DNA from 3 places in the Paenibacillus sp. SER-28 genome. Region 3 is predicted to be linked to each of the others. Evidence: riboswitches for the same ligand, from Rfam matches in the RefSeq annotation. Region 3 holds a riboswitch; each other region holds the start of a gene.
The links. Region 3 has a riboswitch for glycine ahead of gcvT (glycine cleavage system aminomethyltransferase GcvT). Riboswitches for the same ligand answer to the same signal wherever they lie in the genome.

Region 1 (9,845 bases), on a different contig from region 3:
AACAAACAACAAGCGATATATCAAGCATTGCATCATCAATTTGTAGCTAGTGCACTGGCGACCAAACGGGGACATGAGATCATCCCGGGCGCACAAATCGGCTGTATGCTGGCACGTATTGAAAGCTATCCACATACGTGTAACCCAGAGGATATACTGAAAGCCCAGCATGAAAATCAGATGAACCTTTTCTTTACGGATGTGCATGCCCGTGGGGAATATTCCAATTACATGAAGCGCTATTTTGAAGAAAATAATGTTGTAATACACACAGAACCAGGCGATGCTGAAATATTGAAAAATAACACGGTTGATTTTATCTCATTTAGCTACTATATGACCTTGACCGTATCTGCAGGTCCAGAAGGTGAGAAAGCAGCAGGAAACCTGATTGGTGGCGTGAAAAATCCATATTTACAGTCCTCTGACTGGGGCTGGCAGATCGATCCGATCGGCCTGCGTGTTACGCTGAACACGTTATATGACCGCTATCAAAAGCCGCTGTTCATCGTGGAAAATGGTTTGGGTGCGTATGATAAGGTGGAAGAAGACGGCTCTGTGCATGACACGTATCGCATTGATTACTTGCGTCAGCATATTGCCCAAATGAAGGAAGCGATTGCCGACGGTGTTGATCTGGTTGGTTACACCAGCTGGGGCCCTATCGACCTTGTGAGCATGTCTACATCCGAAATGTCCAAGCGCTACGGATTTATTTACGTTGATCTGGATGATGACGGTAACGGAACGCTCGAACGCTCCAAAAAGGACTCTTTTAACTGGTATAAAAATGTGATAGCAACCAATGGTGAAGAATTGTAATTCCATATCGTCTCGGGCGGGTATAGCAGAGGACATCCTAAGGATGAAATTTGCTGTATCCGCTTTTTTGATAGACACAATAATAATATTTCAGAGGGCTTCACAAACTTTTCACTTGTAATAAGCTGAAAGTTTTCTGTATAATAAATAAAAATTTCATATGTCTGGTTGATGTTTGCGGGAGATGGAACGAAAGTTCCGACCGAAGGGGCAAAACTCTCAGGTGCTTAGGCTGGTTACAGCAACAAGCGGGGACCGTAAACGGACAGAACTCTGGAGAGACCCTTAATTGGGCGCCGAAGGTGCACCGCAGAAAACATCTGCTTAAACTCTCAGGCAAAAGGACAGAGACGCGAATAACCTGTGACAGGGAATGCCCCTAGGCTTTTTTATGAGCTATTAGAGGTAGAAACCTGCACAAGATGGTTGTATTTTTTCGTGCCTTTAACCTCTCCAGGAGTCGAATCAGCGGATTTGACTCTTTTTTGTTTTCTAATATGCTGGAGGAGCGGGTTGAAATGAATTTGGTACATGTATTAGAAACGATTGACAGCTGGATATGGGGAGCGCCGCTTCTTATTCTTGTAATGGGCACTGGGTTGTGGCTAACGATCCGTTTGAAGCTGCTCCAGGTTATTCGATTGCCTTTGGCGCTCAAGCTAATTGGTAAAGCGCCGGACGAAGGTAGCGGAGATGTAAGCAGCTTCGGAGCATTGAGTACGGCACTGGCAGCTACTGTAGGTACAGGAAGTATCGTCGGCGTGGCAACAGCGATCAAACTGGGTGGGCCCGGTTCATTATTCTGGATGCTGGTTGCAGCTTTTTTCGGGATGGCAACCAAATATGCGGAAGGATTATTATCCGTTAAATACCGTGTTAAAGACCGGAATGGACAATTTTCGGGTGGCCCGATGTATTATATTGAAAACGGGCTTGGCCGCCGTTTCAAGCCGCTGGCGATGTTGTTTGCCTTTTCTGGTGTTCTTGTAGCCCTATTTGGAATCGGTACTTTTCCGCAAGTAAAGGCTATCGTTTCTTCGACGGAAAGTAGCTTCGGAGTGCCAACGGTAGTTACAGCGATCATTATTTCCGTGTTAACGGCTGTTGTTACGATTGGAGGACTCAAAAGTATTGCCAAGGTATCCACAAAGATTGTTCCATTCATGTCGGGGCTCTATATCGTAGTTTGCTTAATTGTACTCTTTAAGTTTGCAGGAGAGCTTCCTCATGCGATTGCTTTAGTATTACAAGGGGCCTTCTCGACCACATCTGCAACGGGTGGATTTGCCGGAGCGACGATTATGTTGGCGATGCGAAGTGGAGTTGCCAGAGGTATTTTTGCTAATGAAGCTGGTTTGGGAAGTGCGCCAATTGCAGCAGCTGCTGCTAAGACGAAATGGCCTGCAGAACAAGGGTTGATATCCATGACAGGCGTATTTATCGATACGATGATTATTTGTAATCTGACGGGATTTACGTTGCTGGTTACGGGAATATGGAGTGGAAATGACGATGGAGGTCTGATGACCCAGCATGCGTTTTCCAGTGCCTTTCCGGCTGGTGCAGAACTCGTGACGATTAGCCTTATTTTATTTGCATTCACAACGATACTGGGCTGGAATTACTACGGGGAACGTTGTGTTGAATATTTACTGGGTGTCAAATGGATTAAACCATACCGTTATTTGTTCATCGCACTTGTGGCAGGAGGTGCGTTCATCAAGTTGGAAGCCATTTGGCTGCTGGCAGATATCTTTAACGCAATGATGGCTTTCCCGAATCTGATTGCACTGCTTGGCTTATCGGGAATCGTAGTTGCAGAAACCCGAAACTATATGGATTCTCTGTATCCTAATAAGAAAAAGGGCATTCTTGCAGGTGCCAATGTAGGGGCAGCTATTCAAGTAGAAGAAAAGGGACACACGGTTAATTCATAAATTCCAAAAGGGAGTGCCCTCAGCCATCATAGGCTTGAGGACACTCCCTTTTGAATGTTATAACGATGCACGCAAAATAGCTAAAATATCTTCTTGATTCAGCTTTTTATAATTACCAAAGCCTCCGTATTCCATTTCACGGGCTGCAATGTTTGCGATTTTTTCCAATTGCTCATCATTAATATTGTAATCGGCCAGGGTGGAAGGGGCACCGAGACTTGTCCAGAATGCACTAAGACGGTCAATACCTTCCAAGGCGATTTCTCTATCTGTTTTACCTACGGTGTCTAAGTCAAACATGCTGAGCATCAGCCGCTTCATGCGTGCAGCATCCTGATCCACTGTATGTCTCATCCAGTTGGGAAACAGAATTGCCAGACCGCCAGCATGAGGAATATCATATACAGCGGATAATGCATGTTCAATCGTATGCGAAGCCCAATCCCCGAAGTAGCCCATTTGTAGTGTTCCGTTAAGAGCAATCGTTCCGGCATATAAAATCGTTTCACGATGCTCGTAGTTGTGCAAATCCTCCAGCAGTTTAGGTGCAGTTTCGATCACGGTTTGCAGCACGGAAAAGCACATACGATCTTGCAACGGTGTATTTTTAACATTGTGAAAATACTGTTCAAACACATGGCTCATCATATCCACCATGCCATATACCGTCTGATCACGTGGCACAGAGAAGGTGTTTTTTGGGTCCAGAATCGAAAATTTCGGATGCGTCACCGCGCTGCCCCATACGTATTTTTCGTTCGTTTCCCAGTTGGTGATGACAGAATCCGGATTCATTTCTGAACCGGTGGCGGCGAGTGTGAGGATGGTGCCGAATGGTAGAGCCTCGGTCGGCATGTGCTTTTTGTTGATAATATCCCACACATCGCCGTCATATTTAGCCCCTGCTGCGATGGCTTTGGTGCAATCAATAACGCTTCCGCCGCCTACTGCAAGTAAGAAGTCGATGTTTTCATTTCGGCAAATGTCGATGCCCTTCTTAACGGTGGACAAGCGCGGATTCGGCTCTACGCCGGACAATTCATGAATATTGAGATGTAGCGGCTCTAACGCGTCTAATACCTGGTCATACAGACCATTTCGCTTGACACTTCCACCTCCGTATATCAGTAAAATATTTTTGCCGTAATTCAGCAGCTCCTGCTGCAGTTCTTCAATTTGATTGTCTCCAAATATTAATTTGGTGGGGTTATAATATGTGAATTTGTTCATCTGGAAAGTTCCCCTCAGTTCATAGTTCATGTTCAAATCGTAAATCGCTTAACCTGATTGCCTGTTGGATACCTAACTTCATCATGTAAGCTATTTGAAATGACGATTAACCATTATACATGAAATGAATAAGGGAATTCAAGTAAATCTAATCTTTGACCGCTCCAGCGGCAAGATCGGAAATAAACTGGCGGCTAATGAAAAGAAACAAAATAATAAGTGGCAGTACAGCCAGCAGGGTGCCCGCAATGACCATCGCATAATCCGTATTGTAAATTCCGTTCAATTGTGACAGTGCAATCTGGAGCGTGAATTTACGCTCATCCGTTAAGACGATTAGCGGCCATAAATAATCATTCCAAGCTCCTATAAAGGTAAAGGCGCCGAGAAAAGCGAACGCAGGACGTAGAATAGGCAGTGCTACATTCAAGTACAGTCGAAAAAAGCTGCATCCGTCCATCCGGCCCGCATCCAGCAGCTCCTTTGGGATGGATTCTTCCGCATATTGACGAATCCAGAAAATGCCGAAGGCATTTACCATCCCCGGGATGATAAGCGCTTTGAACGTACCTACCCATCCAAAGGAGGCCATCATGACAAAGGAGGGGACAAGCGAAAGTTGTGAAGGGACCATCATCGTAGCTAGCAGAACGATAAATAGCACTTTTTTGCCCGGAAAATCAAACTTGGCGAATGCAAAACCTGCCAGTGAATCGAAAAACAGAACCAATAGGGTAACAGAACTGGCTACAAAAAGGGTATTAAAAAAGGCTCCGGCAAAATTAATCTGCTGTAATACTCTCGTTATGTTATCCAAGAAGTGGCTGCCAAACCACAATTGCGGTGGAAAACGGTAGATGTCTGAAGTGGTACGAGTTGCCATGACGATCAGCCAGTAAAATGGAAACATCGACAGGATGATTCCCACCAACAATCCGGCATATAAAACAAAGGATTTTGCGCGTGTCTGCATCATGTTGTGAAGCTCCTTCCCATCGTTATTTTTTACCTTGAACGAGTTTCCAGTTTATGATGGAGAATAGAGCAATGATGAGGAACATGCCCCATCCGACGGCTGCACCATATCCAAAATAGTTGTTAATGAACGACTCGCGGTACAGGTATAAAACGATGGTCATGCCACTTGCCCCGGAACCGCCGTCATTACCGACCAGGACCTGTGGCTCGGTGAAGAGCTGCATACCGCCGATGGTGGACGTAATGACCGTAAACAGAATGACTGGGCGCAGCATGGGGATAGTGATGCGGAAAAAAGCTTGCGCTCCGGTTGCCCCGTCTATTTTGGCGGCCTCATACAGCACATGCGGAATACTCTGGAGTCCGGCCAAATAGATGATTGCGTTATAGCCCATCCATCTCCATACGACCATAGAAGAAATGGCAATTTGGATACCCCATGGCACATTCAACCATTGAACCATGGGTAGTCCCAAGAGTTGCAGAAGGTAGTTGAGAAATCCAAAATTGTTGGCAAATAAGGCACCAAATATGATGGCAACAGCCACAATAGACGTCACATTGGGCAGGAAGAATCCAACTCGCCATAAGGTGCGCATTTTCACAAAAGGGGCATAAAGCAGAAAGGCAATAATCAGTGCGAAGAATAGCATCGGAATCGTTGCATACACCCAGATCACAAAGGTGTTGCCTACAGCCTGCCAAAATTCATTGTCTGTCACAAGGTAGCGAAAATTGCCCCAGCCGTTGTAGGTCATGTCTCCGATCCCGTCCCATTTGTGAAACGCTAGATATAATGAAAAGCCAATCGGAAACAGTCCAAAGATACCAAACAGCAGATAAAACGGCGAGATCGCAGCATAAACGGCACGGTGCTTCCAGATTTCTCTCAGCATAATGTCCACACGCCTTTTTTGAATTTTGTTTTTTATCGCTGTAATTCCCGTTCGATTCGATCCATGGTTTCCGTCCATAATGCATCGGGATTGGCATCCTGCTTGGCGACATTAGCAAGGCGACGGGTCACAATGCCGTGGATGACAGGATAGCGCTCGCCGAAATAGCTGCTTTTCACATGACGTGCGGAAGTGGCAAAGATGAGTCCGGTGGCCTGACCACCAAAGAAAGGCTCGGGTGTCTCCATGATAGGATCGTCATAGACGCCGGGAGTGGACGGGAACAGTCCGATTTTGTGGTAGGCTTCCAGCTGGTGTTCCGGGTTTTGCAGCCAGGTCAGGACTTCAAAAGCTTCTTTGGGATGTTTGCTGGATTTGAGGATAGAAATGAATGACCCTCCCAGATTGCCGTCTCCTCCAGGAGCACGGGCGACTCTCCATTTACCCGCTGTATCCGGCGCGGCCTCTGTGAGAACTTGCTTCATCCAGATAGCCCCTATAAAAGAGGCAATTTTGCCGTTATTGACCGAAGCGTTCCATTCGGGAGTCCAGCCATCTGCGTTGGCGAGCAGATGCTTCTTGTGGAAATCGACAGCAGTTTTCCAGCCCAGACGGATATCAGGAGATTGATTGCCGATGTAGCTGCCATCCGGCTTGAAGTAAAGGTTTGTGTGCTGAGCGAGTACCTGATTGTAAACGTTTACAATATTATCAGCCAAAAACGAACGGCTTCCGAATTTCTGCTGAAGTTGTTCTCCGGCTGCCATGTAATCATCCCATGTGCGGATGGAGGCACTAACCTTTTCAGGATCACTAGGCAAGCCTGCTTGTTCAAACAGATCACTTCGGTAGAAGAGGGCGGTAGGCCCAGTATCCATGGGAAATGCAATCATTTTACCCTCAGGAGTGATCCCTTGATTCCATTTCCATTCCAAATATTGATCCTTCAAGCGGTCTGCTCCGAGTTCCCTTAAGTCATAAAAACGATCCGCACTGGGGAACAGCTCCACCATCCAATCGTTCAGAGCTACGATGTCTGGTTCACCGGAACGAGCTGCGAGCGTTGTCTTCAGTTTGGCTTTGAAGTCACCGCCTATTTTTTGAGTTTTTAATTCAATGTTGGGAAATTGTTTTTCCGCCTGGGCGAGTAGTTCATCGTCAATGGAACGGTTCCAGTACCATAATGTAAGCGTTATCTTTTTTCTGTTTGACAAATTAGTTTCAGATGATTGACTTTCAGAGGACGAGGGTTCACTACAAGCACTGAACATCGTGAGAAAAGCAAGACATAGTACCAGCCATTGTACTGTCTTCACATCATTTCCCTCCTTGCTGTCTGAGATAATCTGCCTGCTAAACAAGTTGTAAATGGTTTAGCTCCATCATATGAAGCTGTTACCCATTTATGTGCATTGCCTTAACCAAAAACAAAAAATTTGAAACGTTTATTACTAAAAAAAAGCACGCGCGTCTGTTATATGAAGAACGCACGTGTTTAAGTTAGGGATTCAGCCTATGACATCAACCGCTGTATTTCATCTTTCAGAATTTCGGACCGAGTCCCGAAAATAACCTGCAGGGTACCATTACCAAGCCTGATGATTCCCGACGCTCCGAGCTGCTTGAGAGCTTGATCATTAACCGCTTTGTCGTCTTTGACGACAAGACGCAGCCGCGTGATGCAGGCATCAATGCTTTGGATATTGTCTGAACCGCCGAGATAGGTTAGTATTCTGCCTGCCTGACTGGATTGAGTGTCGGATGTGGTGCTTGCCTTTCCATCGGATATAGTTTCGTTAACCTCAGACAGGAGACTGTCTTCTACATCATCTTCACGCCCAGGAGTTTTTAGGTTGAATTTGAGAATGATAAATCGGAACAGAAAGTAATAGATGAGGGCGAACACAAGCCCGACCGGAATCATTCGCAATGGGTGGGTGGAGAGTTTCATATTGACCAAATAGTCAATGAGTCCTGCTGAAAAAGAAAAGCCAAGTTTGACATCCAGTAGGTATACGACCAGGCCACTCAGGCCTGTCAGCAGAGCATGAACGCCGTAAAGCAATGGTGCAATGAACATAAACGAAAATTCGAGGGGCTCGGTAATTCCGGTCAGGAACGATGCCAGCGCAGAACCGATGAAGATGGAAGCGACGGCTTTACGTTTTTCCGGTTTGGCGGTATGGATGAATGCGAGGGCTGCTGCTGGCAGCGCGAACATCATAATGGGGAAGAAGCCGGACATGAATATACCTGCCGATGTATCGCCTGCAAAAAAACGCGTCAGGTCACCATGAACGACCTCACCGGCAGCATTGGTGTAGTCACCAATTTGAAACCATGCGATCGAGTTCAACACATGATGCAAACCGAGCGGGATCAGCAGCCGATTGGCAATCATGAATACCATTGATCCGATTCCGCCAAAGCCGACAATCCAGTTGCCGAAGACTGCAATCCCATCTTGTACCGGACTCCAGATCATACCGAGCAGAATGGCCAGAATCATGGTCGTAAAGGCGGTGATCATGGGGACAAAGCGTTTGCCTGAGAAGAAGCCAAGCCAATCTGGAAGTTGAATATTGTGATATTTTTTAAACAGAAAAGCAGACCATCCACCGATAAAAATACCCCCCAATACGCCCATGTCCAGCTTGACGTCGTCTGGAATATATGCAAATATACCCGGCACTGCCGCCAAAATACGGGTCAGCACCATATAGGCAATGACTGCCGATAATGCGGCTACTGCGTCGCCTGCCAGACCAATGGCAACACCAATGGAGAAAATGAGCGCAAGGTTACCGAAGATGGCCCCCGCGCCCTCGTTCAGAAAAGGAGTGATATAATGATTCAGAAATCCGCCAACTCCGGGACCAAGTGGTATATCCGTTTCATAATTAATCAGAGCTAATCCTTGCAAGATCCCTGCAGCGGGTAGAGTGGCTACTGGAAGCATTAACGACTTGCCGATTTTTTGCAGAAATTTCAGCATAACATTCTTCCCTTCTTCATCGAGTTTGGGAGTGTCGTATTCATCCTGAAATCCTCACATTAAACCATTTTTTCACATCATAAATCGGAGAATCTAACATGGTCAACGATTATTTTAAGCTATGAAAAACGTAAATCCGCAGTTGACATCGCTTACATGCTTATATAGTATCAAATTTAAGTTTATAATCGTGACGGAGACAAGAGAGCCACGCAGACATCCCATGGTACAGCACAGGGTTGGTTTGTGATGGCTTTTCTTTTTTTGTGCGATGAAAGCGATCAAAATCGGATGATCTATTGAGGAGGTAGGTTGTATGTCGCCATACGCAGCCGAATTCATAGGGACAATGATTCTTATTGCCCTAGGTGGCGGAGTGTGCGCAGGGGTGTCCCTGAAAAAGTCATTTGCCCACGCTTCCGGCTGGATTGTGGTCGGAATGGGTTGGGGGCTCGCGGTAGCTATTGCGGTGTATGCAGTGGGTCAAATCAGCGGAGCGCATTTGAATCCGGCAGTTACACTGGCGTTGGCATTTCAGGGTAGTTTTCCATGGCAAGATGTTCCCGGCTATATTGTTGCTCAGCTTCTCGGGGCCATGGCGGGTGCAGTGATCGTTATTTTGCATTATTGGCCCCACTGGAAAGAGACGGAGGACACAGCAGCCAAACTCAGTGTATTCGCGACAGGACCAGCTATTGATCATCCGTTTGGCAACGTGCTTAGTGAAATGATAGGTACTTTCATCTTTGTTCTTGCTTTACTGTCGTTTGGCGCCAATTCATTTACAGATGGCCTGAAACCACTGATTGTTGGTTTTTTAGTTGTCAGTATCGGTTTATCTCTTGGAGGAACAACGGGCTATGCCATCAATCCAGCGAGGGATTTTGGGCCGCGTCTGATGCATTATTTACTACCGATTCCCGGTAAGGGGGCGTCCAACTGGAAATATGCATGGGTGCCCATTATAGGACCGCTATTGGGGGGATC
Region 2 (9,845 bases), on a different contig from region 3:
GTCGCTACTTGCAGCATGAAGACCCTTGCCTCCATTCGTATTGGTATGGCGGACAACCTGCTTACCCGATCAGCGGATGTGATACTGAAGGAGCGAAAGAAGCTACTGCTCATGACCAGAGAAACACCATTAAGCAGCATCCATCTGGAAAATATGCTGGAGCTGTCACGTATGGGCGTGATGATCCTGCCGCCGATGCCTGCCTTTTATAATCATCCTGCAAGTATCGAGGAATTGGTGGATCATATTGTTTTTCGTGCATTGGATCAGTTCGGTATTGTCACAACCGCAGCCAAACGCTGGGATGGAATGAAGCAGAATGACTCCAGGCTGCACCAGAATTGAGAAATCGAAAGACGAAGGAGAATGAATAATGGCTTATAAAGACTTTCGCGATTTTCTACACACCTTGGAAAAGGAGGGACAATTACTCACGATCAGCGATGAGGTAAAGCCGGAGCCGGACCTCGCAGCAGCTAACAGAGCATTAAACAATCTTGGAGATAAGACGCCTGCTCTCTTTTTCAACAACATCTATGGATATACGAATGCTCGTATTGCAATGAATGTGATGGGCTCCTGGCCCAATCATGCCCTCATGATGGGAATGCCCAAAAACACGCCGCTCAAGGAGCAGTTTTTTGAATTTGCCAGACGCTATGAACAATTTCCGGTGCCCGTGAAGCGGGAAGAAACCGCACCCTTTCATGAAGTCGAGATTACAGAGGATATTAATTTGTTTGATATTTTGCCGTTGTTTCGTTTGAATCAGGGGGACGGTGGGTTTTATCTGGATAAAGCAATTCTAGTTTCACGCGATCTGGATGACCCGGACACCTACGGTAAGCAAAATGTCGGCTTATACCGGATGCAGGTGAAAGGCAAGAACCGTTTGGGCATCCAGCCTGTACCACAGCATGATATTGCAATCCATATCCGTCAGGCTGAGGAGCGCGGAGAAAATCTGAAGGTGGCTATTGCCCTCGGATGTGAGCCTGTGATTACAACGGCTGCTTCTACGCCGTTGCTGTACGATCAATCCGAATATGAGATGGCGGGCGCCATTCAGGGTGAGCCTTATCGTGTGGTCAAAGCGAAGGATGCAGATCTGGATCTGCCTTGGGGAGCCGAGGTCATTTTGGAAGGCGAAGTGTTAGCAGGTGAACGTGAGTATGAAGGTCCATTCGGTGAATTCACAGGTCACTATTCCGGCGGCCGCGCGATGCCAGTCATTCAGATTAATCGTGTATATCACCGCAAACAGCCTATCTTTGAGCATCTGTACATCGGGATGCCTTGGACGGAAACGGATTATATGATCGGTGTGAATACAAGTGTACCGTTGTTTCAGCAGCTTAAGGATGCTTTTCCTAATGAAATCGTGGCTGTTAATGCCATGTATACGCATGGGCTGGTCGCTATTATTTCCACGAAAACCCGGTATGGCGGCTTTGCAAAGGCTGTGGGAATGCGTGCGTTAACGACTCCGCATGGATTGGGGTATTGCAAGCTCGTGATTGTGGTGGATGAGGAGGTCGATCCGTTCAATCTGCCGCAGGTCATGTGGGCTTTATCCACCAAGCTTCATCCAAAGCATGATGCTGTCATTGTTCCTGGCTTGTCTATTTTACCGCTTGACCCCGGCTCTGATCCGGCAGGTATGACCCACAAAATGATATTGGATGCGACGACACCTGTAGCACCGGATATTAGAGGACATTACTCGCAGTCGCTCGATTCCCCGCTGGGTGTAGCGGAATGGGAGAAAAAGTTGAGCCAAATGCTTCGCTGAATATTTTTGAAAATAAAGAAAGATTAAAGGAGTGCTGACAGATGCATATTTGTCCCCGTTGTGAATCTAATCGTTCAGAAGTTGTTACCCGCTCGCCAGTTAAAGGCGCCTGGGAGGTTTTGTTGTGCCCTGTATGCCTGTTCACATGGCGGACCTCAGAACCCGATAGCATTACTGATCCAGCAAAGTATAGATCGGCGTTCAAGGTAAACCCCCAAGATATTCCGAATGCTGCTCATGTTCCTCCTATTCCAGAGCGGATATAGGGTCGTTCGTAAGTAGCCGTAAATTATGGTACTTTGAAGTTATAGGCCAAAAGTAAAGGGGATTATACTTCATGCAGACACCAAGGATCGGTAAGGAACTGTTTACGCTGTTGGACGGTAAGGAGCTGAAGGACAAGCAGCATGAAGCAATGATGCTGCTGACGGTCACGGAAGATCAGTGGCCGCACATAGCGATGATTAGTGTGGGCGAGGTTGTAGCGCTGGACGAGGGGAATTTGCGTCTGGCACTATGGCCGGGTACGACCACGACGGGCAACATGATCCGTACTGGGAAGGCGACGCTTGCGGTGTTCACCGGGGGGAAGGCGCATTATGTGCGGTTGTCGCTGGAACATCTGCCTGCTTTGCCCGGAGCCAAGCATGTACGTGAGCGATTTGCTGCTCATGTTTTTGCAGCCAGAGAAGATTCGGCCCAATATGCGGATATCTTGACAGGTGTCACGGTCCGTCTCAAGGAACCGGAATCGGTGATCCATCGTTGGAAGGAAACGGTGGCTGAGCTGTTAATGTAAAGCCATCTGATTACTCTGTCGTTTATATGCACCAACTGGCTCCTAATATGGAAGAATACCATCATTTAAGAGTTCGCGCAGCAGCATATAGCTGTTTGTAAATGCGAGATTGTGGATCTGTTGAGAAAACTCTTCACTATGGCTCTGAAGCTACACAAATTGTAATGTCTAATCTTTATCAGAAACGATCTAGTTAATAAGGACCAAATTTCCTTCGAAGCCTAAACTATTCTTTTCCATATGACGACATAAAACGTAGGTGTAAGGATTTTGCGAAATCCTTAATTTAAGTTTTGAAATGGGAGGGAATTAGATTTTGAAGAATAGATGGTCCGGTTTTCTGGCGTTGGTCATCCTGATTTCTAGTTTTACATCATATGCAGGATTTGCATCTGCTGCGGATGCGGTGCTTTCCAAAATTGTCCTTTCCTCTAACGAGGTAACTTTGCAGCAGGGAGATACGGCTGCGTTGACGGCTACTGCTGTTTTTAGCGATGGGACAACCTCGAATGTAACCGTAAGCACGGATTGGAAAAGTGATAATACAGCTATTGCTACTGTGTATAATGGTACAGTTTCGGCCAAGGCTGAAGGGGAAGCCACCGTGGTTGCGACCTATAAAGAGAAGGTGCAATCGGTTCAGGTACATGTAACGAAAAAGGTTAAGGCGCTGACATCCAGTGTACAAAGCCTGAACTTGCGTTCAAGCGGTACAGGACAGGTTGATTTGACAGCGACATACAGTGATAATACAACAGCTCAGGTTTCGGGTGATGCTACTTGGACCTCGGATAATCAAAAGGTAGCCACAGTAGTGAACGGATTGGTTACCGCTCAGGGAGCAGGTGCAGCTAATATTAAGGCCGTATATGGTCAACAGACCGTAACCATTGCTGTGCAGGTGGAGCAGGTTAAACGTCTTGATGTCAGTTCATCAGAGGTTTCTCTTTTGTTGAAGGATACTGAGAAGGTTAAGCTTTCAGCGACGTTCCCGGATGGATCGGTACAGGACGTGACAGAGTCCGCTGAGTGGAGCTCCAGCAATGCAGCTGTGGCGGATGTACTGAAAGGCACCATTACCGGCTATAGCGCGGGAAAGGCGACAATTACAGGTAAGTATGGCACGATGTCCGCTACGATTTCGGTGGATGTCGATCAAACGAATAAGTTGAAATCCAGTGAATCCAATATTTTCCTCAATCTGGATGAATCTAAAAAAGTACAAGTTTCTGCCGTTTATCCGGATGGGACGGTAACGGATATCACAGATAAAGCTACTTGGACATCAAGTGATGAAAAAATTGCGACTGTGAATAAGGGAACGATTATGGCGATTGGAGCGGGTTCGGCTACGGTGACCGCTAAGTATGGAGATAAGACCGTTTCGATCAAGACAGATGTCGAAACCTCCAGATATCTGGATTTGAGTGAGGACAAGCTGAGCCTGAATGCCAAGGAATCCAAAAAGCTCAAGCTGACCGCAACGTATGTAACAGGTACGGAAGAAGATATCACAAGTAAGGCAGAGTGGAAGTCCAGCAATGAAGACATCGCTTTTGTCAGTGCGGGAGAAGTCACGGGTTATAAAACAGGTGAGGCTACGATCACCGCTTCTTATGGTGGCAAAACAGTTACAGCTACGGTATCCGTAAATGTACCCGGTGATCTGTCTTTGTCCTCCAAAACGGCAACGATTGATATTGATGAGGACTATACTGCAACTTTGACGGCTACTTATGCGGATGGACGTAAAGAAGATGTAACACAGGATGCAGAATGGACTTCAAGCGCAGAAGATATTGCCTCTGTGTCCAAAGGAACGATTACGGGTAAATCCGCTGGTAAAGCGGTTATTACAGCGACCTATAATGGCAAAAAACTGACGATTAACGTGCAAGTAGGCCTTGTAGACCGTCTGGAAACAGACTCGCGTGTAATTGCGCTTGGTGCTCAGGAAACGAAGCAACTGAAAGTAACAGGAGTTAAGAGTGGCGGTACAAAAACAGATGTAACTAAGGACGCCACCTGGACAACTAGCAATGTAAAAGTGGTTGAGGTTAGCGAAGGTTTGATCAAAGCGAATGGTAGCGGTAAGGCAACTGTGACTGCTTCATATGGCAAGCAAAACATTACGTTTACGGTAGAAGTGGACGTAGCGCAAAAGATTGAAGCGGATGCAATTGCATTATCGCTCAAATCTGGAGATCAAAAAACCATCGCGATTGTGGTTAAATCGAGTGATGGTAAAGAAAAGGACGTTACGGCCCAAGCTGAATGGAAAACGTCTAATTATAAGGTAGCCACTGTTAAAAAGGGTCAGGTTACTGCGGTTAGCTACGGTAAAGCTAACATTCAGGCGAAGTTTGGCGGGAAGGTAATTAGTGTACCCGTGGATGTTGATACGCTTAAATACCTGCAAACAGACGAAGTTGCTTTGAATTTGAAGGCAGGACAGCTGGCTAAGGTTACGGCTACAGCCACGTATAAGGATGAGTCGGAGAAGGATGTTTCCAAACCGGCTGTCTGGTCCTCGTCCAGAATTATTGTTGCGACCGTCAAAGACGGTAACATTAAGGCACAGGGCAAGGGTAAAGCTGTAATTACTGTGAAATATGCAGGTAAAATGACGAAGGTACAGGTAACCGTTCAGTAAAAAAGAGAGCAAGCATACGTCCAAGGACGATAGGCTTGCTCTTTTATTTTAAGGAGGCTACCGCTTATAATTTATGACTTATCCTTCTTGGTTGGTGTGTTGCGTGTAAGTGATTCGGTCAAACGCTTGCCAGTCGGCGTCTGGGCCAACCCGCCTTTGGCGGTCTCGCGGTGCTTCGACGGCATCGCACTGCCGACTTCAAGCATCACGTCAATGACTTCGTCAGACGGAATAGCGCTGCGCACACCCGCCAAAGCCATATCTGCTGCGGCAAGTGCAGTCACGGCTCCCAGCCCGTTGCGCACGATGCACGGGATCTCCACGAGTCCGGCGACGGGGTCGCAAATCAGGCCGAGCGTGTTCTTAAGGGCGAGACCCACGGCGTGAACAGCCTGTTCAGGCGTACCACCGCGCAGCTCGACCATAGCGCCAGCGGCCATCCCGATAGCTGAGCCAATCTCAGCCTGACAGCCTCCCTCCGCGCCAGAAATGAAGGAGTTGTTGGCGATCACGTAGCCAATGGCTCCAGCGGCGAATAGGCCGTTCACCATATGCTCATCATCCCAGCCGAACCGTTCCTGCGCACTGATGAATACACCAGGGATAACCCCACATGAGCCTGCGGTAGGCGTGGCGACAATGCGACCCATGGATGCATTAACCTCCGACACGGAGAGGGCATAAGCCATGGCGAGCGCGGAGGCATCACCGGAGCAGGTTTCCCCTGCCCGCAGATACTCGGCTAGGCGCTTGCCGTCACCGCCCGTCAATCCACTGCGGGATACGGTGTCTTGTGTCTGACCGCGATGAACGGCTTCCTTCATGACTTCATAATAATCAGACATTTGGCGAAAGATTTCTTCCTCCGTTGTATTCGTTTCTTGTACCTGCTCTTGAATCATCAAGCGGCCAATCGTGGTGGATTCTTCAGCGCATAAAGCGCTGATCTCATGCAGATGGCTAAACCGCATCGGATTCAGCTCCTTTTTTCAAATTAATCATCTTAATTTCATACATATGAGGTAAAGAACGCAGTTCCGCAATTAGTTCAGCTGGAGCAGAACTGTCCGTTTCAATGGCGGTGAGTGCTTCACCATCCCGGCCCTTGCGATCTACGTGCATATAGGCAATGTTAATGTGAGCCTCGCCCAGCGCTGAAGTTATCGCGCCCAATGTACCGGGCTTATCCGAGTGGAGAAGCACCAGCGTAGGCAGCTCCCCGGTCAGATTGACCCGGAATTCATTCAGTTGCTGGACATGGATGCTGCCGCCGCCGATGGAGGAGCCCAACAGTGTGCGCTGATCCTCGCCCTTCCACAGCTCGAAACGGACAGTGTTCGGATGAGGGGCGGGGAGTCCGCTGACGGCGAATTCCACGGCCATCCCGGCTTGTTCGGCCCACTGCTCGGCATCGGGAATCCGGTGATCGTCCGTATCGTAATTAAGCAGTCCTGCGATGAGCGCCAGATCTGTACCGTGTCCTTTATACGTATCGGCAAAGGAGCCGTATAATGTCATGCGGGCACGGTCAGGCTGCGCTCCGAGCCAGTGCCGGGCAACGCGTGCGAGTCGCACCGCGCCTGCGGTGTGTGAACTGGAAGGTCCGGTCATGGCCGGGCCGATAATGGAAAATACATCTTTGAAACGCATGGTGTGGCCCCCTGTATGTTCTAATACCATACTATATGGTATTTCCGCGTCTTTGCGCGTTTATGACGGTTCCTAATGCTGACGCGCAATGTGAGCACAAAAAAGGACAGGATAAGGAAGTTTCCCTTATCTCTGTCCTCGTTACCTGAGAGTTTCGTGCGGTGTTCTTACCGCCTTACCCCTTGGGTGGCTTGCGCTCTCTCCAGAGTTGCGTCAGATGACGATACATGGACCTGAGAGATTATCCGCCAGCCGGGTGCTGGCGTCTTGCTCCTTCGGTGCCGCCAGAGTGTAGGCTCCCTGGACAGACTCTCCCGTCATCTTCATTCGCGTATACCGTTCTACATGTCTTTCTTAGGGTAATGTATGCCGTGCTCGGTGTCAATCACAGGGTTCGATTTTTACATAAACAGGTGTGTTTCCAATAAAAAAGATTAAAATTTACATAATTATGGATGAAATCAGGAAGGAATTAGAAGATTGGCGGCTAATCTGATAAAGGACAAGTACATTTATGGAAAACATAGGAGGGATATTGACGTATGGTAAAAGGCTTGCGGTTCACAGGTTCACGCTTAAAAGGGATGCTGCATCTAGCAGCAATCGTATCACTGCTGATCGGGATCTTCGTACCATTCGGTCAGGTCAAGGCAGAGGGAGCATTGACAGTAGCCGAAGCACTTCAGGGCCAAAGCAGTGGAGGTACGGTGACGGTGGAAGGCTACATCGTCGGACATGCTACCGGATCGAAAACGACTAACTTTTCTTCTCCGTTCGCGAATGATTTTAACGTACTGATTGCCGATCAGGCAAATGAACGTAATACGTCTAATCTATTGGATGTACAGCTGACTTCAGCGTACAGAGGGCAATTTGGGCTGTCAGGCCATCCTGAGCTGATCGGCAGCAAAATTCGTGTGACGGGTACACTCGGCGCCTACAATAATTTTGGTGGAGTGAAAAGCCCAAGCGCTGTTGAACTGGTGAGCGGAAGCGAGCCGGGGGAACCAGGTGAACCTGGCAACCCGGGTCAACCCGGTACTACATTGCCGGATGGAAAAGGCAAAAAGGTGCTGTTCGATAATACGCACGCACAGACCGCTGGCGCAGCAGATTGGGTCATTGAAGGCGCCTTCTCCGACTTTGCCAATGGACTGCGTAATGTAGGCTTTACGGTAGACCAATTGAATCGTCCCATTCCTTTTACTTATGGAGAGCAGGCCATAACATATGACAAGCTGCGCCAATATGATGTGTTCATTATTGGTGAAGCGAATGTTGCCTTTAAGGCATCCGAGCAGGCTGCTCTGCTGCAATACGTGAATAACGGGGGGAGCGTCTTCTTCATCTCCGATCATTATAATGCGGACCGTAACAAAAACCGTTGGGATTCCTCCGAAGTTATGAATGGCTACCGTCGTGGAGCCTATACTAATCCGGCCAAAGGCATGACTGCAGAAGAAGCTGCATCACCTGCGATGCAAGGATTAACAAGCTCCGATTGGCTGGCGACCAACTTTGGTGTTCGTTTCCGTTATAATGCGCTTGGTGACGTGAATGCTACTGACATTGTAGCCGCAGATCAATCTTTCGGTATTACCAAGGGTGTGCGCTCGATTGCAATGCATGCAGGATCTACGCTGGCTATTATTGATCCTACCAAGGCTAAAGGCATTGCTTATATCCCTTCAGGCACGAACAAATGGGGGAATGCTGTAGACCAGGGAGTTTATAACGGCGGGGGCCGTGCAGAAGGGCCTTATGCCGCTATCTCCAAGGTAGGTCAAGGCAAGGCAGCGTTCATCGGTGATTCTTCCCCTGTAGAAGATGCTACACCGAAATATGTGCGTGAGGAAAACGGACAGTCGAAGAAGACATATGATGGTTTCGAGGAAGTGGATGATTCCACCTTCCTGGTGCAAACGGTCCAATGGCTTGCATGGAAGCAGGACTACACGAAATTGTCTGATGTGGCAGGTTTGACTCTGGATCAACCAACGAAGCTTCTGCCATTCGAGGAGCCTGCGGCTTCCACGGAACCGCAGGCTGAGCCTTGGTCTGCTCCGGCAGCAGGCTACAAATGGTATGATCCTAGAACGTTCAAGTCTGGCTCCTATGGAGCAGCTTCATAATTATCGCCAGAAGCTCAATGTGAGCTGGTATTAGTTAGTCGTTTGATCCCTGTAGAGGGATCAGGCGACTTTTTTTGTGATGAAAATTAACCTGTGGTTGGTTATTTCATTACACTTTGTGCCAGAAAGGCCGCGCTACTGCTGGATCATTGATTTTTTAAATGATGTTGATAGCATAATCTTAATTGATATATCCATATACTGGTGATAGGATGTATTCAAATTATTCCGACAAAAACGGTATGTAATGTTCATGAGAGGTTTTAAACATCAAACATGGTGAGAATAAGCGGGACAAGACCATGGAGAATGGAGGAAGCGCGCATTGAATACCGAACCCGTGTTGGAAATTAAAGGATTATCCGTCTCTTTTCGCATCAAGGATCAATATCACCCCGCAGTCGACCATCTGGATCTGACGGTCAACCCCAATGAAGTGCTGGCTGTAGTCGGAGAATCTGGCTGTGGCAAAAGCGCGCTGGCGCTTTCTATCCCGCAACTGCATGACATGGAACGCACACGTGTAGAGGGAGAGGTCCTTTTTAAAGGCACGGACCTGAACCGTCTTTCCTCAGGGCAAATGAATAAAATCCGCGGAGCGGGCATTGGTATGATTTTTCAGGACCCGCTGACAGCACTCAACCCGTTGATGAGCATTGGCAAGCAGATTGAAGAAAATCTTGATTATCATACGTCACTATCTACGAAGCAAAAAAGGGAACGTGTGCTGGAGCTGCTGGAAAGCGTAGATATACCGAATCCTGTGCGTGTGTATGAGCAGTATCCGCATGAACTGTCAGGAGGGATGCGGCAGCGTGT
Region 3 (9,845 bases):
AACGTCCGACCCGAGTAACATCATCTGTCAGATTAGGATTGCGGAAGCGATCCAAAATTTTAGAGATGTACTTCTTATGCTCCCCTTGATCCAAACCGAAGCGCTTCACAAGCACTGCTCCTGTCTCCTCCAGTGACCCTTGTATCGAATCCACCACCTTGCTATCCTTCATGGCCTCCTGGATGGTAGCATAACCTGCGGTATAGCCAAGATAGGCTGCCACGCAATGCCCCGTATTCACCGTGAACAGCTTTCGTTCAATGTAAGGCTCTAGATCCTGCACGTACAGGATACCTTCGATTTCTTCATGCTCAGGTGCCATTTGTGAACGATCCACCACCCACTCGTAAAAAGGCTCTACCTGCACATGTAACGGGTCCTCGTGGTGTTGGATCGGCACAATCCGGTCTACAGCAGCATTGGGGAAATATACCGAAGCCTCTGCCTTGGCACGAGTCGCCTCATCCAGTAGCGCAAAAACATGCTCTTTCAGTTGGGCGCTGCCTCCGATTGCATTTTCGCAAGCAATCACATGCAGCGGGCCTGCCCCTCGCTCCACCCGCCGCACTATTCCCTCGGCAATACCTGCTGCAATATGCCTGAGGATGCTAACCCCTACCGCGGTCGTTACCAGATCAGCATGGTCTACCGCATCCGCTACAGCGGATGCATCTCTGCCGTCAATCGCCGTTACATTCGTGACCAGCTCCGTATCCTTTGTATCATTGGCTAACTCTACGGTATATTGTTTACGACGGCGTAACTCGGATACAAGGGTGTCGTTGACATCTGAAAAGACAACCTCATAGCCTGCACGCGACAGAATTAATCCGATAAAGCCGCGACCGATATTTCCTGCTCCAAAGTGGACGGCTCTCATAGCTCCAGCTCACTTTCGAACAGATCTATAATTTCCTGTGGGGTCACCGCGTTGCGAAGTTTATCCATATTTTCTTCCTCCGCACACACCACAGCGATACTCGTCAAAATCTCCATATGATCGCCGCCTTGTGCTGCAATGCCGATCACCATATATGCTTTCTCTTCCCCAAAATCTACGCCTTGCGGGAACTGAACGATGGAGATGCCTGTGGATTGAATAAGCGTCTTGGATTCCTTGGTGCCATGTGGAATAGCCAGCCCATTCCCGATGTAGGTAGACACGATCTCCTCGCGTTCCAGCATCTTGTCAATGTACTCACTTGAAATATGTCCCGCATCCAGCAGGATTTGTCCAGCCATACGAATCGCCTCATATTTGTCTTTGGCGGTTGCGTTCATTTTTACTTTGTCTATCGTCATAATACTCACGGTAGGTTCCTCCCTGTCCCTAATTTACTGTGGAAAAATTCAGCCAGCTCACTCGATATATAATTGACAATATGATCCCTGCTACCGTGTTCCAGTAGCGTAACCATGTCTTCCTGCAAAAGTAATGCACTAATCTCGCTCAATACCTCCAAGCTTTCTCTCGGCAGCTCACGAGGCCCCAACATGAGCAGCACGCATTCTACCTGTTCACCTGTATCCGCCAACAGCGGCTCTGCCAGCTTATACAAGGTAAGCGAAGGCTTGGGAATATAGTGGCTGCGCGTATGAACTAAAGCAATGGAGGTATCAGAGATCACCTGACTACCTTGGCGCTCTCTTTCCATGAGTTGTGCAGCAACCACAGAAGGCTCTGTAACATTTCCCCGCTCCGCCTCCAGCATGCATATCGCCTCTACGGTCGCCGCCATATCCATCCCTTGATTTTCCAGCGGATACACTTGAAATTGCTGTACAATGTGTACAATTTCCTCGAGACTTTTCCGCAGACCGGTAAGCCACTCCATATCCTGGCCAGGCTGAACGGCCTGTTCCTGCTGATGATCATTGAGATGATGGAGTGTAATATGCTGGATGAAATGACGTAGACGGTCACTCTCCTCCTGCGTTAGCAGCGGACTGATCTTAAGATACCGATCTGGTTCAAGCGGTAGCTCTACTGTCGAAATGATCAGATCATAATCCTCCTTGGGAATCCGCGCCGCCTCGTACCATGAAGCCCTATCCACAATTTTGATCTGTGGGAGCTCTTTGGCGAGCCTTGTTGCCAGAAGTCTGGATGATCCAATGCCGCTCGTGCAGACTACAATGGCCCGCACCTCCCGACGCAATTGTCGCAGCCGCTCCAGCGAAGCGCCGAAATGCATGACGAGAAATCCGATCTCTTCATCAGGCACTTTCATTTCTGTCATGCTCGCCGCAGCCTTTTTCACTGATTCGAATAAGCTGCTGTAATCCTTGCGGATTTGCTGAAGGAGAGGGTTACGAATCGACCTGCCTTCCTTCAAACGTTTGAATACCGGAGCCATATGGGCAATCAGTCCTTCACGCAGAACACGGTCCTCTTTCAATGGCGTGCCTGTCTCTTCCTCCACACGACGAATCAACTCATGAACCGACTCCAACAGTACGAGATCATCCAACGGCAGTAGTCGGGTAGAGTGATCTTCGGCATCACGAAATAGCAGCCTGAGATAAGATCGTTCCGGCTCTGGAAATTCAATATCCAGCGCCTCTGACAACTCCGTGCATATGCGTTCCACCATAGCTGTGCGAAGCATGATATTTTCATCTGAATCTGTTTTTAAATACGAGAGAAGAGGATCTATAACATACCCGAGTCGAAGACGTACCAGCGAAACGCAAATTTGAATCAGCAGCTCCATGTATTTGCTTTCCACCATGTTTTCCAACCATTTTTCATGGGGCTGCCAGAGGGCCTTTTCCACGATTAGCAGGTTATCTCTGCCAATCATCTCCAGCAACTTGTCGGCAACACGGGTTACAGGACGAAGTTCTTCCCGGGCTGAAAACAGATCGGATTCATCCAAATATTCGAGAGCCAGCTCGGAAATCGCCCGTCTTTTGTCTGTCTCCCGCCCTGTAATCTCGACCCCGTACCCCCGTCTGCGCACAAGCATGAGTCCACGTTCCTCAATCCAGTCTTGCAATTCGTCTAGATCATGACTGACCGTAGTTACCGTGACTTTCAGATCTGAAGCCAGCGCCAACAGCTTGATCGGCTCCCGTGTATCCAGCAGCATGCAGAGTACCACGATCTTTCTCTCCTCAGCCGAATATTCGTCTGACTTCGTATGCAGCAATTGTTTTCGCAGGCATACAAGCTGAGCTGGATCAGCATCTATACAGATACCGATCCCTGACTTTTTCTCCAGCTTCACCTCATGAGCTGCCAGCCAATGCTCGACTGCACCCAGTTCCCGATGAACCGTCCTTGTGCTGACATTGATCTTCGTGGCAATTTCCCCGGCTGTAACCTCTTTGGACTGCTCCAGAAGATATTCCACGATGTCACGTTGTCGTTTCGTAATATTCATAAGCGCATACCGTTCCTTCCCAAGCTCATCCCTCCAGCAGGAGACGTACATTGCATACAGTCCGCCTGACTTCGATGGGGATTAAGAATCGGATTTCAGACGTTCAACCAGCGCTTCGTATTCAGGACTCTTCAGAAAATTGTCAATGGAAATGTGCTCAGCTTTAGGAGCCACTGTTTTAGCCCGGTCTGTCAACGTTTTTTGCGTAATGACAATATCCGCATCCTGTGGAATTTCACTGATTGCCGTATTCGTAACTGTTACGCCCACACCCGCCTGCTTCATTTTTTTGCGTAAAATCGAGGCACCCATAGCGCTTGAACCCATACCTGCATCACAGGAAAAGACGATTTTGTTCACTTCGGATTTATCCTTGAGCGTTCGATCTGCAGCAATTTCTGCAGCACGATCAGATTCGTGGTTATCTTCCATTACAGTGGCGTTAGCACTTGCACTCTTGCTTTGATTTTTCATATCTTTCAGGCGGGATGCAGCTTCTTCCAGCCCCTCTTCTTGTTGCTTACCAGTCTTGAGTAACACTGCGGCAACAGCAAAAGATACGACCGCAGCAGCGATCACCCCGCTTAGCATTGGCAAATATCCGCCTTTTGGCGTCATTAGAAAATAGGCGATGATGCTGCCCGGCGAAGGAGCAGCAACCAGTCCGGCACCTGTCAACATGAAACAGAAGGTTCCCACAACGCCCCCAGCTATAGCAGCAAGAATCAAAATCGGCTTCATCAAAATATAAGGGAAATAAATTTCATGAATCCCGCCGAAAAAATGAATGATGACTGCGCCAGGAGCCGACGACTTCGCAGAGCCTTTACCGAACAGGCAGTAGGCCAGCAAAATACCGAGCCCCGGCCCAGGATTGGATTCCAGCATGAACAGTACGGATTTCCCTGTTCTTGCAGCTTCCTCCAACGCAATCGGACTTAATACTCCGTGATTCAGCGCGTTGTTTAAAAATAGTACTTTTCCGGGCTCAATAATGAGGTTGACAAGCGGCAGTAGCCCTGCGTTCACGAGGAACTGTACCCCTGCCGACAATACTTGACTGATCATTTGTACAACCGGGCCGATCGCCACATGGGCAAGCAGTGCTAGAATGGCACCGATAATCCCGGCCGAAAAATTATTGACCAGCATTTCAAAGCCTGATCTGACTTTGCCTTCAATGGCCTTGTCGAACTTCTTCAATATCCACGCAGCCAGCGGACCAGCGACCATCGCGCCCAGGAACATCGGGATATCGGCTCCCACTATGACACCCATCGTCATAATGGCACCAATCACTCCTCCACGTTGTCCGTGAATCATCGTGCCTCCCGTGTAACCAATCAGCAGCGGCAGCAAATAATTTTTCATCGGATCAACCAGTTGTGCAAAACCTTCGTTCGGGAACCACCCGGTCGGAATAAAGAGTGCCGTAATCAATCCCCACGCGATAAAGGCTCCCATATTGGGCATAACCATACCGCTGAGAAAACGGCCAAAACGCTGTACGGCGACACGAGTGCCTCCTTTTGAACTTGGCTTTGCGTCCAATGTACTCATATTCAAATCCTCCTTGTAGGTAAGCATCACTACCTTTTCTTAAAATTCATACTAAATGACAGCGCTATCTTCATCAACGAAATGAAAACGTACTTTCGTCATGAACGTTGATGACAACATTTAAATTTAAATTATCCGAGAAGGTATTATACCTGCATAATTCTTCTTAATATGACCTGTAGCTATAGAAATTAGTCGAAAAACCGTACTGGATTATGTATGATTCTTACTATAGGGACAACCCTCTACATCAGAATAAAACACGTAATTGCGTCTGCAATAAGACAAAAAAATAGCCGCTATGTCAAATCATAGCGACTGTTGTATACAAAAATCGAGCAGACAAATAACACTCTTATTCCATACTACATTGCTCCATTACTGCTCATCGGAAATCAACTGCTCGTATTGATCCGCAGGCAGTAGCTTGCCCAATGCTTCCTCCACATCTTTACCCATCTCTACTTCGATCATCCAACCTTTTTCATAGGGAGATTCATTTACTAGCTCAGGCGTACTTTCCAGCGCTTCATTCACTTTTAATACGGTTCCCGTCACCGGAGCAAAAAGGTCGGATACCGTCTTTACCGATTCAATCGTACCGATCTCCGCTCCCTGCTCAATCGTTACTCCCGCCTCAGGTAATTCTACAAAAACAATATCACCCAGTTGATGCTGTGCAAAGTCTGTGATACCAATCCGCAACGTCCCATCCGCTGTGCGCTGAACCCACTCATGTTCGTCTGTATACCAAAGTTGCTGCTTTACTTCACTCATCCTGTTCCCCTCACTTCCATATGAATAAAATCGCTTTTGCTCACCTGTATTAGACAGGTTAAGATTATGACAACAAGAACACTCATGTCAATAATACTAACAAAAATACTTCATATCACCTCATATGGCGTACTATATAAAAATATGATAGCTTATAACAAACGCTTACATATCCTTATTTATATATTAAATGTTTTTTCTATTGTTTTTGATGACATTTTTATTGACATTTTGAATGAATTTGCGTATTAATGGGTTATAGCAAATGCTTTGGGAAACACCCCGACAACTGCAAACGCGGATGAACGCGGAGGGAGAGACTGCCAAAAAGATTCGCATAGCTGTTGCCGCTTATGAAACATAAGTGCACGCGAATCGGATCAAGTTGTTATCTGCAAAGCCAGGTAATATACTGTTGATCCCGAAGGTAGCGCCGAAGGAGTAAGCCTGCATTGCAGGTGAATCTCTCAGGCAAAAGGACCTCTGCCGGACGCATCTCTGGAGAGCATTCGCTATTGGAGCGGATCACCCAAGGGGAAACCCGGTACATACCGGGGTAACTTTCTGGTATCAAGGACAGAGCTGAAAAAAGAGTGTAGACTGCCGTCTATACGTTTTTTTCGGCCTGTCTTTTTTGTTTAGCCGATCACACCGGATAGGAGTGGAAAAATGACTAATTTGCGAAAAACACCGCTATATTCGTCCTACGGGACGCAGTCTGGGGTTCGTTGTATTGACTTTGGCGGCTGGGAGCTCCCCGTTCAGTTTAGCAGCATTCAAAAGGAGCATGAGGCCGTCCGGCAACGTGCCGGTTTATTCGATGTATCGCATATGGGCGAATTTTTGGTTGAAGGCAAAGAGGCCGAAGCTTTTCTGCAAAGGGTGACCACGAATGATGTCAGCCAGTTGGAACCAGGTCAGGCACAATATTCACTCCTGTGTTACCCCGATGGAGGGGTAGTAGACGACCTGCTTGTTTACTGCAAAGGACCGGAGCGCTACATGCTCGTTGTGAACGCCTCTAACATCGATAAGGATTGGGATTGGCTAATTCGCCATATGCCTGCATCCGTTCACATGGAGAATGTGTCTGATGCGATAGCATTGCTGGCGTTGCAAGGACCGGAAGCAGCACGTATTGCCGCAGCCGTGGCAGATACGGACATTACGAATCTGGCATCTTTTCGCTTCCATGAGAATGTGCCATTGTTCGGAGCAAAAGCACTCGTCTCACGAACCGGATATACGGGCGAAGACGGTTTTGAATTTTATGTACCTGCTGCGGAAGCACCAGCTGTATGGGAGGGTTTGCTTCGTTCCGGTGAGTCGTATGGGCTGATTCCCGCTGGACTTGGTGCTCGGGATACATTACGCTTTGAGGCACGGTTGCCGCTGTACGGACAGGAGTTATCTGCCACGATTTCACCGCTCGAAGCCGGTCTAGGGTTCTTCGTCAAGCTGAATAAAGGAGATTTTATCGGTAGAGAAGCACTGCAACGTCAGAAAGAACAAGGGATTCCTCGCAAATTGATCGGGCTGGAAATGATGGATCGCGGTATCCCTCGCGCCCATTACCCGGTATTCGCAGAAGGACAACGCATCGGTGAGGTCACAACGGGGACTCAGTCGCCCACCTTGAAGCGTAATCTGGGCCTCGCCTTGGTAGACAGTCGTTTTAGCGCCCTCTCCACACCGCTGGAGGTTGAGATTCGTGGCAAACGCCTGCGTGCCGAGGTGGTGGCAGCACCCTTTTATAAACGCCCGCGCTGATCTTAAACTCTCTTCATTTCAATAAAGCAAACATGTCAGATATGAACTTCTGGGTTTTCATCTCACACTTTTTTATTAGCTAATTTACGATTTAAATTTTGCTTTTCGAAAGGAGCCAGAACCTATGAAGCAGCATCGCTATCTCCCTATGACTGAACAGGATCAAATCGAAATGCTGCGTGTGGTCGGCGTTTCATCCATTGATGATTTATTCAGTGACATTCCTGAGGCCATTCGATATCAAGGGGAACTCCCTCTTTCTTCTCGGCTCGACGAGAGAGCCTTGACCCGACATTTGGCCGAGCTGGCCGGACACAACGCCAATACAGACACACATGCCAGCTTTCTTGGCGCAGGAATCTATGATCATCATATTCCGTCCGTCATCCAGCACATCACTTCACGCTCGGAATTCTACACAGCCTACACCCCCTATCAGCCGGAAGTAAGCCAAGGCGAGCTACAAGCCATTTTCGAATTTCAGTCGTATATTTGCGAATTGACGGGCATGGCTGTAGCTAATGCCAGCATGTACGACGGAGCGACTGCACTGGCGGAAGCGGGCTCACTGTCCGCCGCAGCTACCCGCCGTAAACAGCTTATCGTATCAAGGTCCGTCCATCCGGAGGCACGTCAGGTATTGGCAGCCTATGCACGCGGATTGGATTTGGACATCGTGGAGATTGGCTATTCGGACGGGGTAACGGATGCTAATGCGTTAGCGGCGGCCGTATCAGAACAGACCGCGGCTGTTTTAGTCCAAAGCCCCAACTTTTTCGGAGCCGTGGAAAACCTGAAGCCGATGGCTGATCTCATCCATGCGCACAAAGGTCTTTTGGTCGTCAGCGCCAACCCACTGGCACTTGGCTTGCTGGAGACACCCGGCAAACAGGGCGCGGATATTGTGGTAGGAGATGCGCAGCCACTTGGCATCTCCTCTTCTCTCGGCGGTCCGACCTGTGGATACTTTGCCGTTTCTCAGGCACATATGCGCCGTATCCCCGGCCGTATTGTGGGTCAGACCACTGACCGTAACGGTAAACGCGGCTTCGTGCTGACCTTGCAAGCGCGGGAACAGCATATCCGCCGCGAAAAGGCCACGTCTAACATTTGCTCCAATCAAGCGTTGCTAGCTTTATCTGCATCTGTGTACTTGTCTGTCATGGGTAGACAGGGGATCAAGGAAGTAGCCGAGCTAAATTTGCATAAAAGCCGTTATGCTTTAGAGCAATTGCTGAGCTTGAAGGGCGTAACAGCCTCGTTTAACGCACCGACTTTTAACGAATTTGCCCTTAGACTGCCTGAGGGTACAGATATGAGCAAACTCCAGACTGAGTTGCTAGCTGCTGGATTTATCGCTGGCTACGATTTGGGCCGGGACTATGAGGAACTTGCTGGTCACATGTTGATTGCCGTGACGGAGCAAAGAACCAAAGAGGAGATTGACCAATTTGTACACACCTTGGGGGGATTGCTATGATACACACCGGACAGGATCAGAAACAAGGGCTGTTGAAGGAACACGATCAAGCGCTCATTTTTGAATTGAGCCGTCCGGGTCGCATCGCCTATTCTCTTCCCGAGTGCGACGTTCCCCGTCGCCCGGTGGCAGAGCTTTTGCCAGATTATGCGCTGCGCAGTGAACCTGCGGCATTACCCGAGGTATACGAAGTAGACGTTATTCGGCATTATACCGCCTTGTCCCGGCGCAATTTCGGCGTGGACAACGGATTTTATCCGCTCGGCTCCTGTACGATGAAATACAATCCGAAAGTGAATGAGGATGTCGCCCGATATACAGGCTTCGCCAAAATCCATCCATATCAGCCCGAGGAGAGCATCCAGGGTGCTATGGAGCTGCTGCATACGCTCCAAAATGATTTGGCTGCGTTAACTGGCATGGATGCCGTCACACTTCAGCCTGCCGCGGGCGCCCATGGCGAATGGACCGGGCTGATGATGATTCGCTCATACCACGAAGCACGTGGTGAGCGACGTACCAAGGTGCTCGTGCCGGATTCCTCGCACGGAACGAACCCCGCCAGCGCAACCGTCGCGGGCTTCGAAACAGTCACCCTTCCCTCCACCCCTGAGGGGCTGGTGGATCTGGATGCGCTACGTCAAGCCGTAGGCAACGACACCGCTGCGCTCATGCTGACCAACCCGAACACGCTTGGGCTGTTCGAGAAGCAAATCACTGACATTGCTGCCATCGTGCATGACGCGGGTGGTCTGCTCTACTATGACGGGGCGAACTCCAACGCCATCATGGGAATTACCCGCCCCGGGGATATGGGCTTCGATGTAGTGCATCTCAATTTACACAAAACGATGAGTACCCCGCACGGCGGC

Region 1: it holds a riboswitch for glycine, as region 3 does, so the genes downstream of both, ACUYLD_RS23270 (alanine/glycine:cation symporter family protein) here and gcvT (glycine cleavage system aminomethyltransferase GcvT) in region 3, are expected to answer to the same signal.
Region 2: it holds a riboswitch for glycine, as region 3 does, so the genes downstream of both, sdaAB (L-serine ammonia-lyase, iron-sulfur-dependent subunit beta) here and gcvT (glycine cleavage system aminomethyltransferase GcvT) in region 3, are expected to answer to the same signal.

The regions. Positions count from the first base shown of each region.
Region 1 covers NZ_JBRECM010000014.1:57,987-67,831, reverse strand. The annotation lists partial or broken gene ACUYLD_RS23275 (glycoside hydrolase family 1 protein) at 1-822, shown strand, start outside; glycine riboswitch at 991-1,067, shown strand; glycine riboswitch at 1,086-1,180, shown strand; gene ACUYLD_RS23270 (alanine/glycine:cation symporter family protein) at 1,341-2,759, shown strand; gene ACUYLD_RS23265 (iron-containing alcohol dehydrogenase) at 2,817-3,989, opposite strand; gene ACUYLD_RS23260 (carbohydrate ABC transporter permease) at 4,138-4,965, opposite strand; gene ACUYLD_RS23255 (carbohydrate ABC transporter permease) at 4,988-5,863, opposite strand; gene ACUYLD_RS23250 (ABC transporter substrate-binding protein) at 5,896-7,179, opposite strand; gene ACUYLD_RS23245 (PTS transporter subunit EIIC) at 7,377-8,858, opposite strand; gene ACUYLD_RS23240 (MIP/aquaporin family protein) at 9,175-9,845, shown strand, end outside.
Region 2 covers NZ_JBRECM010000003.1:490,842-500,686, reverse strand. The annotation lists gene ACUYLD_RS12475 (UbiX family flavin prenyltransferase) at 1-345, shown strand, start outside; gene ACUYLD_RS12470 (non-oxidative hydroxyarylic acid decarboxylases subunit C) at 374-1,792, shown strand; gene ACUYLD_RS12465 (non-oxidative hydroxyarylic acid decarboxylases subunit D) at 1,834-2,058, shown strand; gene ACUYLD_RS12460 (hypothetical protein) at 2,130-2,591, shown strand; gene ACUYLD_RS12455 (Ig-like domain-containing protein) at 2,908-5,244, shown strand; gene sdaAA (L-serine ammonia-lyase, iron-sulfur-dependent, subunit alpha) at 5,316-6,215, opposite strand; gene sdaAB (L-serine ammonia-lyase, iron-sulfur-dependent subunit beta) at 6,205-6,894, opposite strand; glycine riboswitch at 7,106-7,221, opposite strand; gene ACUYLD_RS12440 (DUF6359 domain-containing protein) at 7,437-9,026, shown strand; gene ACUYLD_RS12435 (ABC transporter ATP-binding protein) at 9,352-9,845, shown strand, end outside.
Region 3 covers NZ_JBRECM010000006.1:83,889-93,733, reverse strand. The annotation lists gene ACUYLD_RS16035 (mannitol-1-phosphate 5-dehydrogenase) at 1-880, opposite strand, end outside; gene ACUYLD_RS16030 (PTS sugar transporter subunit IIA) at 877-1,311, opposite strand; gene ACUYLD_RS16025 (BglG family transcription antiterminator) at 1,308-3,386, opposite strand; gene ACUYLD_RS16020 (PTS mannitol transporter subunit IICB) at 3,468-4,946, opposite strand; gene gcvH (glycine cleavage system protein GcvH) at 5,325-5,723, opposite strand; glycine riboswitch at 6,118-6,216, shown strand; gene gcvT (glycine cleavage system aminomethyltransferase GcvT) at 6,393-7,493, shown strand; gene gcvPA (aminomethyl-transferring glycine dehydrogenase subunit GcvPA) at 7,618-8,973, shown strand; gene gcvPB (aminomethyl-transferring glycine dehydrogenase subunit GcvPB) at 8,970-9,845, shown strand, end outside.